4 regions of the Streptomyces hebeiensis genome follow, and region 2 is predicted to be linked to each of the others. Evidence: riboswitches for the same ligand, from Rfam matches in the RefSeq annotation. Region 2 holds a riboswitch; each other region holds the start of a gene.
The links. A riboswitch is a leader RNA that binds a small molecule or an ion and turns the genes downstream of it on or off. The one in region 2 is predicted to bind cyclic di-AMP.

Region 1 (3,095 bases), 2.0 Mb from region 2:
CGCGCCGACGAACTGTGCCGGTACGCGGTCCTGTTCGGCGACCCGCAGCTGGCGCTGACCGCCGTCGGCCGGATCCTGGACATCTCCGCGGAAGAGGTGCGTGCCGTCGCCGCGGCGCGGCTGCACCCGAACAACAGGGCGGTGCTGGTGTACGAGCCGCTCGCCGCCGCCGACGACGACACCGCTGCCGAAGGCGCCGACGCCGCCACCGCCGACGAGACCGACGAGCACGAAGGGGCGGACCAGTGACCGACGCTGCCGTGACCATGGACCTCCACCCGCAGCCGACCGCCGGCACCGCCAAGCCCTGGGCCTTCCCGGCCCCCGAGCGCGGCACCCTCCCCAACGGGCTGACGGTGCTGCGCTGCGACCGCCCCGGCCAGCAGGTGGTGGCCGTCGAGATCAACCTCGACGCGCCGCTGGACGCCGAGCCGGAGGGCCTCGACGGCGTCGCCACGATCATGGCCCGCGCCTTCTCGGAGGGCACCGACAAGCACACCGCCGAGGAGTTCGCCGCCGAGCTGGAGCGCTGCGGCGCCACGCTCGACGCGCACGCGGACCACCCGGGCGTCCGGCTCTCCCTGGAGGTCCCCGTCTCCCGGCTGGCCAAGGCGCTCGGCCTGCTCGCCGAGGCGCTGCGGGCCCCCGCCTTCGCGGACAGCGAGGTCGAGCGGCTGGTCCGCAACCGGCTGGACGAGATCCCGCACGAGACCGCCAACCCCGGGCGCCGCGCGGCCAAGCAGCTCTCCAAGGAGCTCTTCCCCGCCTCCTCGCGCCTGTCCCGGCCGCGCCAGGGCACCGAGGAGACGGTCGAGCGCATCGACGCCGCCGGGGTGCGCGCCTTCTACGAAGCGCACGTGCGCCCCGCCACGGCCACGGCGGTGATCGTCGGCGACCTCTCCGGCGTGGACCTGGACGCGCTGCTGACCGACAGCCTCGGCGCCTGGACGGGCAACACCGCCGCGCCCCGCCCCGTACCGCCGGTGACGGCCGACGACACCGGCCGGGTCGTGATCGTGGACCGGCCGGGCGCCGTCCAGACCCAGCTGCTGATCGGCCGGATCGGCCCGGACCGGCACGACCGGGTCTGGCCGGCCCAGGTGCTCGGTACGTACTGCCTCGGCGGCACGCTCACCTCCCGGCTCGACCGCGTGCTGCGCGAGGAGAAGGGCTACACCTACGGTGTCCGGGCCTTCGGCCAGGTGCTGCGCTCCGCAGCGCCCTCGTCGCCGGGCGGGGCGACGGGCGCCGCGATGCTCGCGATCAGCGGCTCCGTGGACACCGAGTCCACCGGCCCGGCGCTCGCCGACCTCTGGACGGTGCTGCGCACCCTGGCGGCCGACGGGCTCACCGACGCCGAGCGCGACGTGGCCGTGCAGAACCTGGTGGGAGTGGCCCCGCTGAAGTACGAGATGGCGGCGTCGGTCGCGGCCACGCTCGCCGACCAGGTCGAACAGCACCTCCCGGACGACTTCCAGGCGCAGTTGTACGCGCGCCTGGCCGAGACCGGCACGGTCGAGGCGACCGCCGCGGCCGTCAACGCCTTCCCGGTGGACCGGCTCGTCACCGTGCTCGTGGGGGACGCCGCGCAGATCGAGGAGCCGGTCAAGGCGCTCGGCATCGGTGAAGTGACCGTCGTCGCGAGCTGATTCGCGGATCTTCACGAGCTGATCCGTGGATCTCCGTACCACAGAGGGAACCCCGGCGGCGGGCGCTGCCGGGGTTCCGGTCTTATTTCCGTTTTGTTGGTCAATTGGCTTGTTTGAGGGAGAGGTTGCCTGTCTGGGGTGTGGGCTGCGCTACAAAAACACGCGTCCGTTTGGTTATCGAAAGATGACGCGCTTAGCGTCGGTCCGGCTGTTCGCCCGTCCCGCCGCATCCCGTGGCACGGACAGCCATCGCCGAGTTCCCGGTTCGCCGGGGAGCCGGGGACCCACCGTGTCCCTGGGGTGAATCGGACGCCTTCGCGCGGCGCGTGGAGGGGCCCGTAGGAGACCTTCCTGCTCCGAACCCGTCAGCTAACCCGGTAGGCGAGAAGGAAGGAAAGGACCGGCCACCCCATGGCTTTCACCCGCGCCACCGGGAAGCATCGTGCCCGCAGCCAGATGAGCCGTACGAGCGCGAGAGCCGCGGGCGCCGCGACGCTCACCGCGACCGGCGTCATCGGCACCCTCGCGGCCTCCCCGGCGTTCGCCGGTGGTGCCGCCGACGCCCAGGCCGCCTCGCACACCGGTCTGACCGGGGCCGTCGCCCTCGGGGACGACCTGGCCGGTACGGTCGACGACCAGGCCGACGCGCAGGCCCGGGCCGCCGCCCAGGACAAGGCGAGGGCCGTGGCGAAGGCCGAGGCCGAACGCAGGGCGGAGGCCCGCGCCAAGGAGGCGCGCGCCGAGGAGATCCGCGCCGCCCGGGAGGCGGAGCGCAAGCGGCTGAACACCTTCCAGCTGCCCGTCGCCGGCTCGTACGTCACGACCGGCTACCAGTCCGGCGGCTCCCTCTGGTCCTCCGGCAGCCACTCCGGTGTCGACTTCCGTGCCGCCTCCGGCACCCCGGTCGTCTCCGTCGGCACCGGCACCGTGGTCGAGGCCGGCTGGGGCGGTTCCTACGGCAACAACATCGTGATCCGGATGCACGACGGCACGTACACGCAGTACGGCCACCTCTCCTCCATCGGCGTCTCCGTCGGGCAGAGCGTCACCCCGGGCCAGCAGATCGGTCTGTCCGGCGCGACCGGCAACGTCACCGGGCCGCACCTGCACTTCGAGGCCCGTACCAGCCCGGACTACGGGTCGGACATGGACCCGGTCGGCTACCTGCGCGCGCACGGCGTGAACCTCTGACGCGCCGGGGCGCCCGCGCCCCCGCGCTTCCGTGTGCGGTGCGCCGCCCCGCGTGCGCGGGTGCGTACTCCGAACCCCGCGCACCTTCGTTTCCCCAGCCCCCGTCAGGCCCCGGCAGCGCGCCGGGGCCTGACGCGTCCGGTCCTGCGCTGTCAGGTCCGCTCCGGTCCGCTCCGCTCCCGGGCCGGGTTCTTCCGCTGTTTCTGGCCAAAAGATATCCATGGATTCCGGGTGGCCATCGGAAATTCGTTGCTG
Region 2 (3,095 bases):
GGACGCCGCCGAGGGCTTCACGACGGCCGTCCTCGCCGAGATCCCGCCCGACGGGGCCGTCGTCCGGCTGGTGAACCGAGGACATCCGGAGCCGCTGCTCGTGAACGGCGACGGCGCGGTACGGACCCTGGCTCCCCGCGACACCGCGCTGCCGCTCGGGATGAGCGAGCTGGGCGGGTGGCCGGACCGGGTCGAGCAGGCCGCGTACCCGCCCGGCGCGACGCTGCTCTTCTACACGGACGGCCTCTCCGAGGCGCGGAACGCCCAGGGGGTGTTCTACGTCCCCAGCGAGCGGCTGGACGGGCGGGTCTTCCAGGGGCCCGACGAAATGCTCCAGGCGCTGATCGACGACGTACGGGTGCACACGGGCGGCGGCAGCCAGGACGACATGGCGCTGCTGGCGGTCACCAGACCCCCCGAGGGGGCCACGGAGCGCCGCCGGACCATACCGATCGTGCTGTGACGGCCCGCGGGGACCGGACGGGCGGGGGCGCCGTGACGATCAGGTCGGTGCGCCGGACACCGACGGGCATCGCGAGGCGCCGTCGGACCGCGCGGGGCCGCCCGGCTGCCGCCACCGGGCACAGCCGGGCACTGCCGGGCACCGCCGACCGCCGGCAGTCGCCATCGGGCACCCATGGGCACCGTACGTAATCGAAAGATCTCCCTCCGCATAACAGTTGACATACCGTCAGGTTTGTTGTCGTCCCCAAAGAGCGGTCAACTCGCCCTGTTGTGCCCGCGTATGCGCTGGTGCGTCCGTTGCGAAGTTGTTAACGATCACTGGGAACAGCTTGGAATAAGGCCCCGACGTCTATTAACGTTCGATAACGCAGCGCGGTCGTCCCAGTCGTCGCCAGAGACGACGCCGTGCGCGGCGCCGAATCCCGCAAGGAACCGGGGAACCACCACATGGGGTGAATCGGACGTCTTTTGCCGCCCTGGCGGCCGAAGCGTCCGTAGGAGACCTTCCTGCTCCGAACCCGTCAGCTAACCCGGTAGGCGAGAAGGAAGGAAAGGAGCACGCCCCAGTGGCGTCCAACAAGCCTGCCCCCGCGGCCACCATCGAAACCCACTCCTTCGCGGCGACGGACGCGACGGAGTCGGAGGCGACGTGGGGGGAGTGGAATCCCACCGCGGAATCCATTCGCCCCGTCCGCGGCAGGCACCGCGTCACCAGCAAGCGCAACGGGCTGGCCCGCAGCTCCACCGTCCTCGGCGTCGGCGTCATCGCCGCCGTCGGCGCGGGTGGCATCGCCACCGCGCAGGACAAGCCCGCGGTCTCCATATCCCTTCCCGACGCCATCGCGGACAACCTTCCGGACGCCTCCTCCCTGCCGGGCATGGGCTCGCTGGCGACGGACGACTCCGAGACCGAACTCCTCGCGAGCGCGCCGCTCACCACCGCCGGGCTCACCGCGGAGGACGCGGAGCAGGGCACCGCCGACGCCGGCGAGGCGCTGCGCGCCCGTATCCTCCAGCAGGCCGAGCAGCAGCAGTCCGCGGCCGAGGCGGCGCGGCTGGCGGCCGCGGAGACGGCGGCGGCCAAGAAGGCCGCCTCGGACGCCGCCAAGCAGCAGTCGCAGGCCGAGAAGGAAGCCGCCGAGGCGAAGAAGAAGGCCGAGGAGGAGGCCAGGGCGAAGGCGGAGGCCGAGCGCCTGGCCAAGCTGGCCGCCAGCTTCTCGCTGCCGACCTCCTCGTACACACTGACCTCCACCTACGGTGAGTCCGGCTCCCTGTGGTCCTCCGGCTACCACACCGGCCTGGACTTCGCCGCCCCGACCGGTACGCCGGTCAAGGCGGTCCACGGCGGCACGATCAAGTCGGCCGGCTGGTCCGGCTCGTACGGCTACCGGACGGTCCTGGAGCTCGACGACGGCACGGAGATCTGGTACGCCCACCAGTCCTCGATGACCGTCAGCGCCGGCCAGAAGGTCACCGCGGGCGAGGTCATCGGCCGGGTCGGCGCGACCGGGAACGTCACCGGCGCGCACCTGCACCTCGAAGTGCACACGGCGGGCGGCTCGGGCATCGACCCGATGGCCTGGCTCCAGAGCAAGGGCGTCACTCCTTGATCCCGCGAATCCCCGGATCCTCGTAATCCCCGGATCCCCGGATCCCCGGATCCCCGTGATCCTCGGATCCTCCTGATCCACAGCGACGTCCCCGCCCCGGAGGGCCGGCCGCACACCGCGGACCGGCCCTCCGGCGCGTGGCCGTCTGCTGTCGGTCGCCGGTCGCCGGTCGCCGGTCGCCGGTCCTCGGCCCTCGGTGCCGTCCGTCGGCAGTCGGCAGTCGGCCATCCAGTCGTCACCGGCCCCCACCGCTAATGGCGGTAGGGGTTGTAGTCCTCGTAGTCGACGTACTGGGGCGGTACGGCCATCCGGCCCGTGGCCCGTGCCGCATACGTGAGCGCGGGCCCGGCCGTGTCCCTGCGCTGCCACAGGTGGTGGAGCAGCTCCTGCTCGCGCGCCACGAAGTCCGGCTCCGCCGAGCCCCGGTGGGCCCGGTGGCGCAGGAAGGCCAGTGAGGTCGCGAACGCCTCGTACTCCCCGACCGAGCGTGCCGCCGCCGCGCCGTACGTCCGCCCCGCGAAGTCACGTGCCATCGTGCGCGCCCGCATCGAGGAGAGCGCGTGCGCCGCGGCGGGGGCGAGCCAGCCGGCGGCGGCGTACGCGGGCAACTCGGCCGCTATCGTGCGCAGCTCGCGCTGCCGGGTCCATATCGACAACCAGGTCAGCAGCGCGAACACCGGTGCCATGAAGGCCCCGTAGACGATGTAGAAGCCGAACGGTCCGAAGAGGCCCGTCGAGCCGTTCCACAGGGCGTGCATGCCCATGGCCAGCGCCAGGCCCAGCAGCGGCAGGACGACCCGGCGGACCCTGCGGCGCCCGGCGGCCGCTGCCGCCAGCCCGAATCCGATGCCGGTGAGCACGGTGAACAGCGGGTGTGCGAACGGGGACATGACGACCCGCACGAAGAAGGTCGCGACCGTGACGGAGGCGAGACCCGAGCGGCCCATGTTCTCGTCCTCGCCGAAGGCGTTGCCGAGATACAGCACGTTCTCGGTGAAGGCGAAGCCGGTGGCGGTGAAG
Region 3 (3,095 bases), 630 kb from region 2:
TCGAGTCCCGCTACTTTCACGGAGACTCCGGCCGCAACATGCCCGAGTTGTAATATCAGTCACACGGAAGGCAATCGCATGCGCTCCGGGAACGGCCGACACAGGCGACCTCGTCAAGCACCCGCTCTGTTCGTCACGGCGGGGGTGACCGGCTCGGCGATCGCCATTCCGCTGCTCGGCGCGTCCGGCGCGAGCGCGGCCGAGACGTCCACGTGGGACCGGGTCGCGGAGTGCGAGAGCGGCGGCACGTGGAGCGCCAACCTCGGGAACGGCTTCTACGGCGGACTCCAGATGTCCCAGAAGACCTGGGACGAGTTCGGCGGCGGTGCCTACGCGGAGCGGCCCGACCTCGCCAGCCGCTCCCAGCAGATCGCGGTCGCCGAGAAGGTCCTCGCCAAGCAGGGTCCCGCGGCCTGGCTGAGCTGTGCGGTGGTCTCCGGTCTGACGGGCGGCGGGGCGCTGACGCCCGGTGACGGTGACGGCTCCGGCTCCTCCGACGCGGGCGCGGGCGGCGGTGCGACGGAGGGCTCGCCCTCCCCGAGCGGCTCGACCGGCTCCTCCGACGGGCGGTCGGGCGACGAGCCGACGCCTTCCCACTCACCCGACGCGCCGACGCCCGGAGCCACCGGTTCCGCCGACACCGAGGGCTCGGACCCGGGTTCGGCGTCCGGCTCCGGGAGCGAGGCGGGCGCGTCCAAGGGCAAGCACCGCGGCAACGCGGCCGACGAGAGCCCGGCCGAGAGCGGCGCGGACAAGGAGCGCGAGGCGACCGACCGGGCCTCTCGGGACACCGGTTACGGGCGTGACCTCGGCGCCGGGTCGGAGGACGCCTCCACGGGCCCGGACATCATCAGCGGCGCCGGGCTCGTCGGCCCGTACGCCCCCGACTACAGCGGCGACTTCACGGTGCGCCCGGGCGCGCAGAAGGTCGTCGGCGGCTGGCTGTGACGCCGGCCCTCGGCTGACGCCGGGGGAGGGCCGGAACGGGCTGTACGAGGCGGGCCTGTATGTGGTCGGCCCGTACGAGGCGGGCTCGGTGGGGCCTGTGGGCCGCGCGACGTCGTGTGATGCGTCGCGTGCCCCACAGGTCCCTTGTCGCGTTCCGGGGTGCGCCCCGGCGCACGCCGCCCACCCTCCGGGCCACCCCGTGCACGGGGGCCCACCCCGTGCCTGGTTGTGCCGGCCGAGCTCGGCCGCACCCCTCCGCGCTCGACGGGCTTCGTCGGGCTCCGCCACGCTCGACAGGGCCACTTCGGGCTCCTCCGTACGCGTCAAGGCACCTCCGCACTCCTCCGTGCCCCTGTCCGCGCCGCCCCGCGCCGTCGCCGTACCGCGTCCCGGCTCGCCTCGCCGCCACCGGTCGCCGCCGGCCTCGTCGCGGGCCGGCGGGCGGCCTCGGCAGAGGCCCCGAGTGGCTGCTCAGAGCCGTGATCTGACAGGCCGACAGGATGAGTTCGAGATCGTTTGTCCACTTTCGCGAAAGTGAGACAAGCATCTCTTTGCCGCACCAGTTCCTCCATGGCCCGCCTGTTGGTCTCGTTCGTCTCTCACCTGCGGAAATGCGGCGTTCCTGAAGGGCAGTTAGGGCGTTTTCTCCCTGATGTACTTCTTTGAACAAGCGGCGGGCCTGTGTTTACGGTCTGAACCGCTCGCACCGCGGGCCTCGTCGACCGAAACGCCGAATCCTGCCGTCGGTCGGGGGGAGAGTCGTCGCGTCAAGCGCCGAAGGCAGGAGCGGGGGACCCAAGGTTTCGTGCCGGGCCCGGCCGTCGAGAGACGGCCGAGGGCCGGCTTGGGGTGAAGCCGCGTTGCGAGAGCACGCGGCCGGGCCACTCACAGCCCGAACCCGACAGCTGACCTCGCAGGCGTCGGTGAGGAGATGACCCATGCTGTTTTCCGGCAAGGCCAAGCACCGCCGTCCGTCCAAGGCCGTTCGCTACGCCACGCTCGCCGGGATCACCGGCGCCGCCGTCGCGGCCCCGCTGATCGGTGCGACCTCCGCCTCCGCCGCCAGCACCTCCGAGTGGGACCAGGTCGCCCAGTGCGAGTCCGGCGGCAACTGGTCCATCAACACCGGCAACGGCTACTACGGCGGCCTCCAGTTCTCGTCGTCCACCTGGGCGGCGTACGGCGGTACCTCCTACGCCTCGACCGCCGACAAGGCCTCCAAGTCCCAGCAGATCGCCGTCGCGGAGAAGGTCCTCGCGGGTCAGGGCAAGGGCGCCTGGCCGAACTGCGGCGTGAACCTGTCCGGCGCGTCGAGCAGCTCCGGCTCTGCGTCGGGCAGCGGCTCCAGCGCCTCGAGCTCCGGTTCGAGCTCCGGCGAGCAGCAGTCGCAGCAGTCGCGGCAGACCCAGCCGCGTCAGTACCAGCAGCAGGCTCAGCCCGAGAAGCAGGAGCGTACGTACAGCCAGTCCGCCTCGCGCGGCGAGAGCCGTCCGGCCACGATCAAGAAGGGGGACGGCGAGTACAAGGTCAAGTCCGGTGACACCCTCTCCAAGATCGCTGACGCCAAGAAGGTCAAGGGCGGCTGGAAGAAGGTCTTCGACCTGAACAAGGACGTCATCAGCGATGCCGATGTCATCTACCCGGGCCAGCGGCTCCACCTGAGCTGACCCGAGCCGTTCCCGGCGGCCGGGCCGGCCTCGCGTCGCCGGCCCGGCCCGCCGGGCCCACCGGGTCGCACGGCCTGAAGCGGCGGCCATCCGGCGGGCCGGCTCCGTACCTCCGCTCCCCGTACTCCCCGGCCAGCCCCCGAGCCCGCTCCCCGCAGTCCTCACCCCGTCCCCCCGGTGCTCCCCGGTCCGGCGCGTTTCCCCCGTACGCGCCGGGCCGGGGTTTCACGTCTCCCGGGCCGGAACCCGCATTCCTCGGTCTCTTTCGTCCCAGCGGGCGGGCGCGGGGCGGGGTGGTCACGCCCGGCCGGTTAGGCTCGTGTCGCAAGGCCAAGAGACCCTGCACCTCTAGCGTCACACCAGAAGGAGATGCTCGTGCCGTCCATCGACGTCGTCGTAGCCCGGGAAATCCTTGACTCCCGAGGGAACCCCACGGTCGAGGTCGAGGTCGGCCTCGACGACGGCAGCACCGGCCGTGCT
Region 4 (3,095 bases), 2.8 Mb from region 2:
GGCGTACCGGAAGTCGCCGTGCGCGGTGTCGGGCGTGTCGCCCGAGGACGGCAGCTGGTCGGCGAGCAGGACCGCCAGCCGGTCCGCCCAGCCGACGAACAGCCCGTCGGGTCCGGGGTCGCCCACGCCCTCCGTGAAGCTGTCCCCGAGCGCTGCGTACGACCCGAATACGCCACTCTTACTTGTTCTCGAATCGTCGTCTCCCACAGCCGTTCATCCTTCACCCGCGGATGTGACCTACGCGACCGTAAGGAGGGGTTGACGACGCGTGATATATGCCATCGGTCAATTTTCGCCCAAGCGGGAATAGCCCGGGCGTCGCTCGTCCCCGCCGCCCGGCGCCCGGCACGCGCGGTGCCGGGCGGGGGCGACGGGGACGTCTCCGGAGCGGCTCCCGGAAGACCTGCCGGGCCGGACCCTCGGATCAGAGGCTGACGCCGTTCTGACGGAGGTAGGCGATCGGGTCGACGTCCGAGCCGTACTCGGGACCGGTGCGGATCTCGAAGTGCAGGTGCGGGCCCGTGACGTTGCCGGTGGCTCCGGAGAGGCCTATCTGCTGCCCCGCGCCGACGGACTGGCCGGCGGAGACCGCCAGGGACGACAGGTGCCCGTACTGGGAGTACCGGCCGTCGTCGTGCTTGATGACGACCTGGTTGCCGTACGAGCCGCCCCAGCCCGCGGTCACGACCGTACCGGCGCCGACCGCCTTGACCGGAGTGCCGGAGGACGCCGTGAAGTCCACACCGGTGTGGTAGCCGCTGGACCACATGCCGCCGGAGGCGCGGTACGGCGTGCTCACCGGCGCGTCGACCGGCTTGGTGAAGCCGCCGGTGTCGCTCTTCGCGGCAGTGTCGGCCGCGGACTTCGCGGCCGTGCCGCCGGTGGCCTTCCCCGCGCCCTCGGCCGCGGGAGCGGCGGAAGCCGAGGAGGCCCGGGGCGTCTCGGAGCGCGCCGACGACGGCTTCTTGGCGCCGTCGCCCCCGGCGGACTTCCCGCCGATGGTCAGTTCGAGACCGGGGTGGATCAGCGACGGGTCGTCACCCACGACCGAGCGGTTGTCCGCGTACAGCTTCTGCCAGCCGCCCCGGACCTTGTGCTCGTCCGCGATCTTCGACAGGTAGTCGCCCGCGACCACGGCGTACGTCGTGGTCGCCGCGGCCGCGGCCTGACGCGGCGCGGTGGACGTCTGCGTCACGGACGCCTGGGCGGTGCGGGACACGCCCTCGGCCGCGTGGGCGGAGACGGCCTGCGGCGCGGTGGCGGGCGCGGCCTTCGGGGCGGCGTGCGCGCCGGTGGCGGCGATGAACGGCAGGGCGATGGCGGCTCCGCCCGTTCCGGCGGCGGCGAACCCCCGCGAGAACGTACGGGTCTTGGGGCGTCGGTGCTTACCCTTACCGGGCATGGCGCATTCCTCTCCGGCGCCTACGAGGTGAGCTGTCGGGTTCGGGCTGGAGCTGCCCGGCCACGCGTGCGCGTGACTTCACCCCGAGCCGTCCGGGTCCGTAGACCCGCCCGGCGTACTACCTGGGTCCCCCGCTCCTGCCACGCGTGGATCGATGGATGCGAATTCCGGGCGGCGGCAGGATTCGGCGTTCCGTCCGGATTGAGGCTGAACGTAAGCGAGTCGCCCGGGCGGAACAAGCAGGTCTTTGACCGACGGGGTCGGCCGCCCGGTTATCGGCCGGGCCCGCTCGTCACCCTGCGTGGATTTCACACGGCTCATTTCCGGACGGCATCGCGATAGGGCGGAAGATCACCAGCACGGAACGTCACGAATATGATCCTGCTCACCTGACACCACCCATCTCGGTCACCACCGGGGCAGGTTGGGCCCAATGCGTCTCAATACAGCAATACGGACAGACGGCCATTTACGGTCAATTCCCATGGCGTTGATTGTCCGGGATCGTGCACATCCGGATCGAGCCGCCGAGCCCTTTGCGGCCGGAATGGATGCCGTAGGGTCGGCAGTCGGTACCGTCGGCGGCGGGCGTCGGCGGCTGACACGGAGGAGCAGGCCGTGACGCGAGAGATGCCGCAGTCCGCGCGGACGGAGCCGGAACTGACCGGCGTGCGCAACTTCCGCGACGTGGGCGGACTACCGACCACCGACGGCCGCCGGGTCGGGTACGGCAGGCTTTTCCGCAGTGGCCATCTCGCCAATGCGACAGCCGCCGACGCGGCTTTCCTTTCCTCGCTCGGCCTGCATACCGTCTTCGACTTCCGCAATGCGGCCGATCTGAAGCTGGACGGCGCGGACGTGGAACTGCCCGGCGTACGGAATGTGAACATTCCCCTCTCCGACCCGGCGGAGGGAGCCGACTTCTGGCGCATGGTCAGGGACGGCGATCTCGATCAGCTGCGGGACCTGCTCTCGGACGGAAAGGCCGCGGCCCGAATGATCAATTCGTACCGGTCGATCATCAAGGACCGCACCGCCGAGCACAGCCGCGTCCTGCACGCACTCGCCGAGGAGAGCCTCCCCGCGCTCGTGCACTGCGCGGCGGGCAAGGACCGCGCCGGGCTCTCGGTCGCCGTCTGTCTGCTCGCGATCGGTGTCGAGCGCGACGCGATCGAGGCGGACTACCTCAAGTCGAACGCCCCGGGCCGCCGCTATGCGGTGCGACGCAGTGACAGCACTCCCGCCGGTACGTCCCAGGAAGTGATGGAACTGCTGAGCCCGCTGTTCGACGCGCGTGCCGAATACCTCGCCGCCGCGTTCGAGACCATCGAGACAACCTGGGGCGGAACCGACCGCTATCTCGCCGAGGGGCTCGGCCTGACCCCCCGGACCCGGGAGCGACTGCGCGCCCGCCTTCTCGACGAGAACAGCTAGCCACCGGCAACGTTTGCCCGGCCCCGCCGAACCCGCCTCCCGTGACGGGTGGCACCCGGCGGGGCCGCCTCCGCCGCTGCCGCCGGAAGAACCGGCCAGGAGAAAGACGCACCCCGCTACTAGACAGGACTGGACATGTATGGCTAGTTTCCAGCCATGACTGAAGGGGTGCTCAAGCATCAGCGCATCGCCCGCGTTCTGGCCCGTGAGATCCACAGCGGCGCTCTGAAACCGGGCAGCAAGCTGCCCGGCGAACACG

Region 1: another riboswitch for cyclic di-AMP. It lies ahead of ACU6P3_RS26120 (M23 family metallopeptidase); the one in region 2 lies ahead of ACU6P3_RS17825 (M23 family metallopeptidase).
Region 3: another riboswitch for cyclic di-AMP. It lies ahead of ACU6P3_RS20360 (transglycosylase family protein); the one in region 2 lies ahead of ACU6P3_RS17825 (M23 family metallopeptidase).
Region 4: another riboswitch for cyclic di-AMP. It lies ahead of ACU6P3_RS29465 (LysM peptidoglycan-binding domain-containing M23 family metallopeptidase); the one in region 2 lies ahead of ACU6P3_RS17825 (M23 family metallopeptidase).

What each region holds. Positions count from the first base shown of each region.
Region 1 covers NZ_CM129812.1:6,092,049-6,095,143, forward strand. The annotation lists gene ACU6P3_RS26110 (M16 family metallopeptidase) at 1-249, shown strand, start outside; gene ACU6P3_RS26115 (M16 family metallopeptidase) at 267-1,649, shown strand; cyclic di-AMP (ydaO/yuaA leader) riboswitch at 1,890-2,047, shown strand; gene ACU6P3_RS26120 (M23 family metallopeptidase) at 2,061-2,840, shown strand.
Region 2 covers NZ_CM129812.1:4,082,809-4,085,903, forward strand. The annotation lists gene ACU6P3_RS17820 (PP2C family protein-serine/threonine phosphatase) at 1-463, shown strand, start outside; cyclic di-AMP (ydaO/yuaA leader) riboswitch at 869-1,020, shown strand; gene ACU6P3_RS17825 (M23 family metallopeptidase) at 1,032-2,075, shown strand; gene ACU6P3_RS17830 (PrsW family intramembrane metalloprotease) at 2,327-3,095, opposite strand, start outside.
Region 3 covers NZ_CM129812.1:4,717,611-4,720,705, forward strand. The annotation lists gene ACU6P3_RS20355 (transglycosylase family protein) at 145-948, shown strand; cyclic di-AMP (ydaO/yuaA leader) riboswitch at 1,711-1,883, shown strand; gene ACU6P3_RS20360 (transglycosylase family protein) at 1,887-2,615, shown strand; gene eno (phosphopyruvate hydratase) at 2,991-3,095, shown strand, end outside.
Region 4 covers NZ_CM129812.1:6,878,585-6,881,679, reverse strand. The annotation lists gene ACU6P3_RS29470 (SGNH/GDSL hydrolase family protein) at 1-207, opposite strand, end outside; gene ACU6P3_RS29465 (LysM peptidoglycan-binding domain-containing M23 family metallopeptidase) at 425-1,402, opposite strand; cyclic di-AMP (ydaO/yuaA leader) riboswitch at 1,407-1,569, opposite strand; gene ACU6P3_RS29460 (tyrosine-protein phosphatase) at 2,033-2,836, shown strand; gene ACU6P3_RS29455 (GntR family transcriptional regulator) at 2,993-3,095, shown strand, end outside.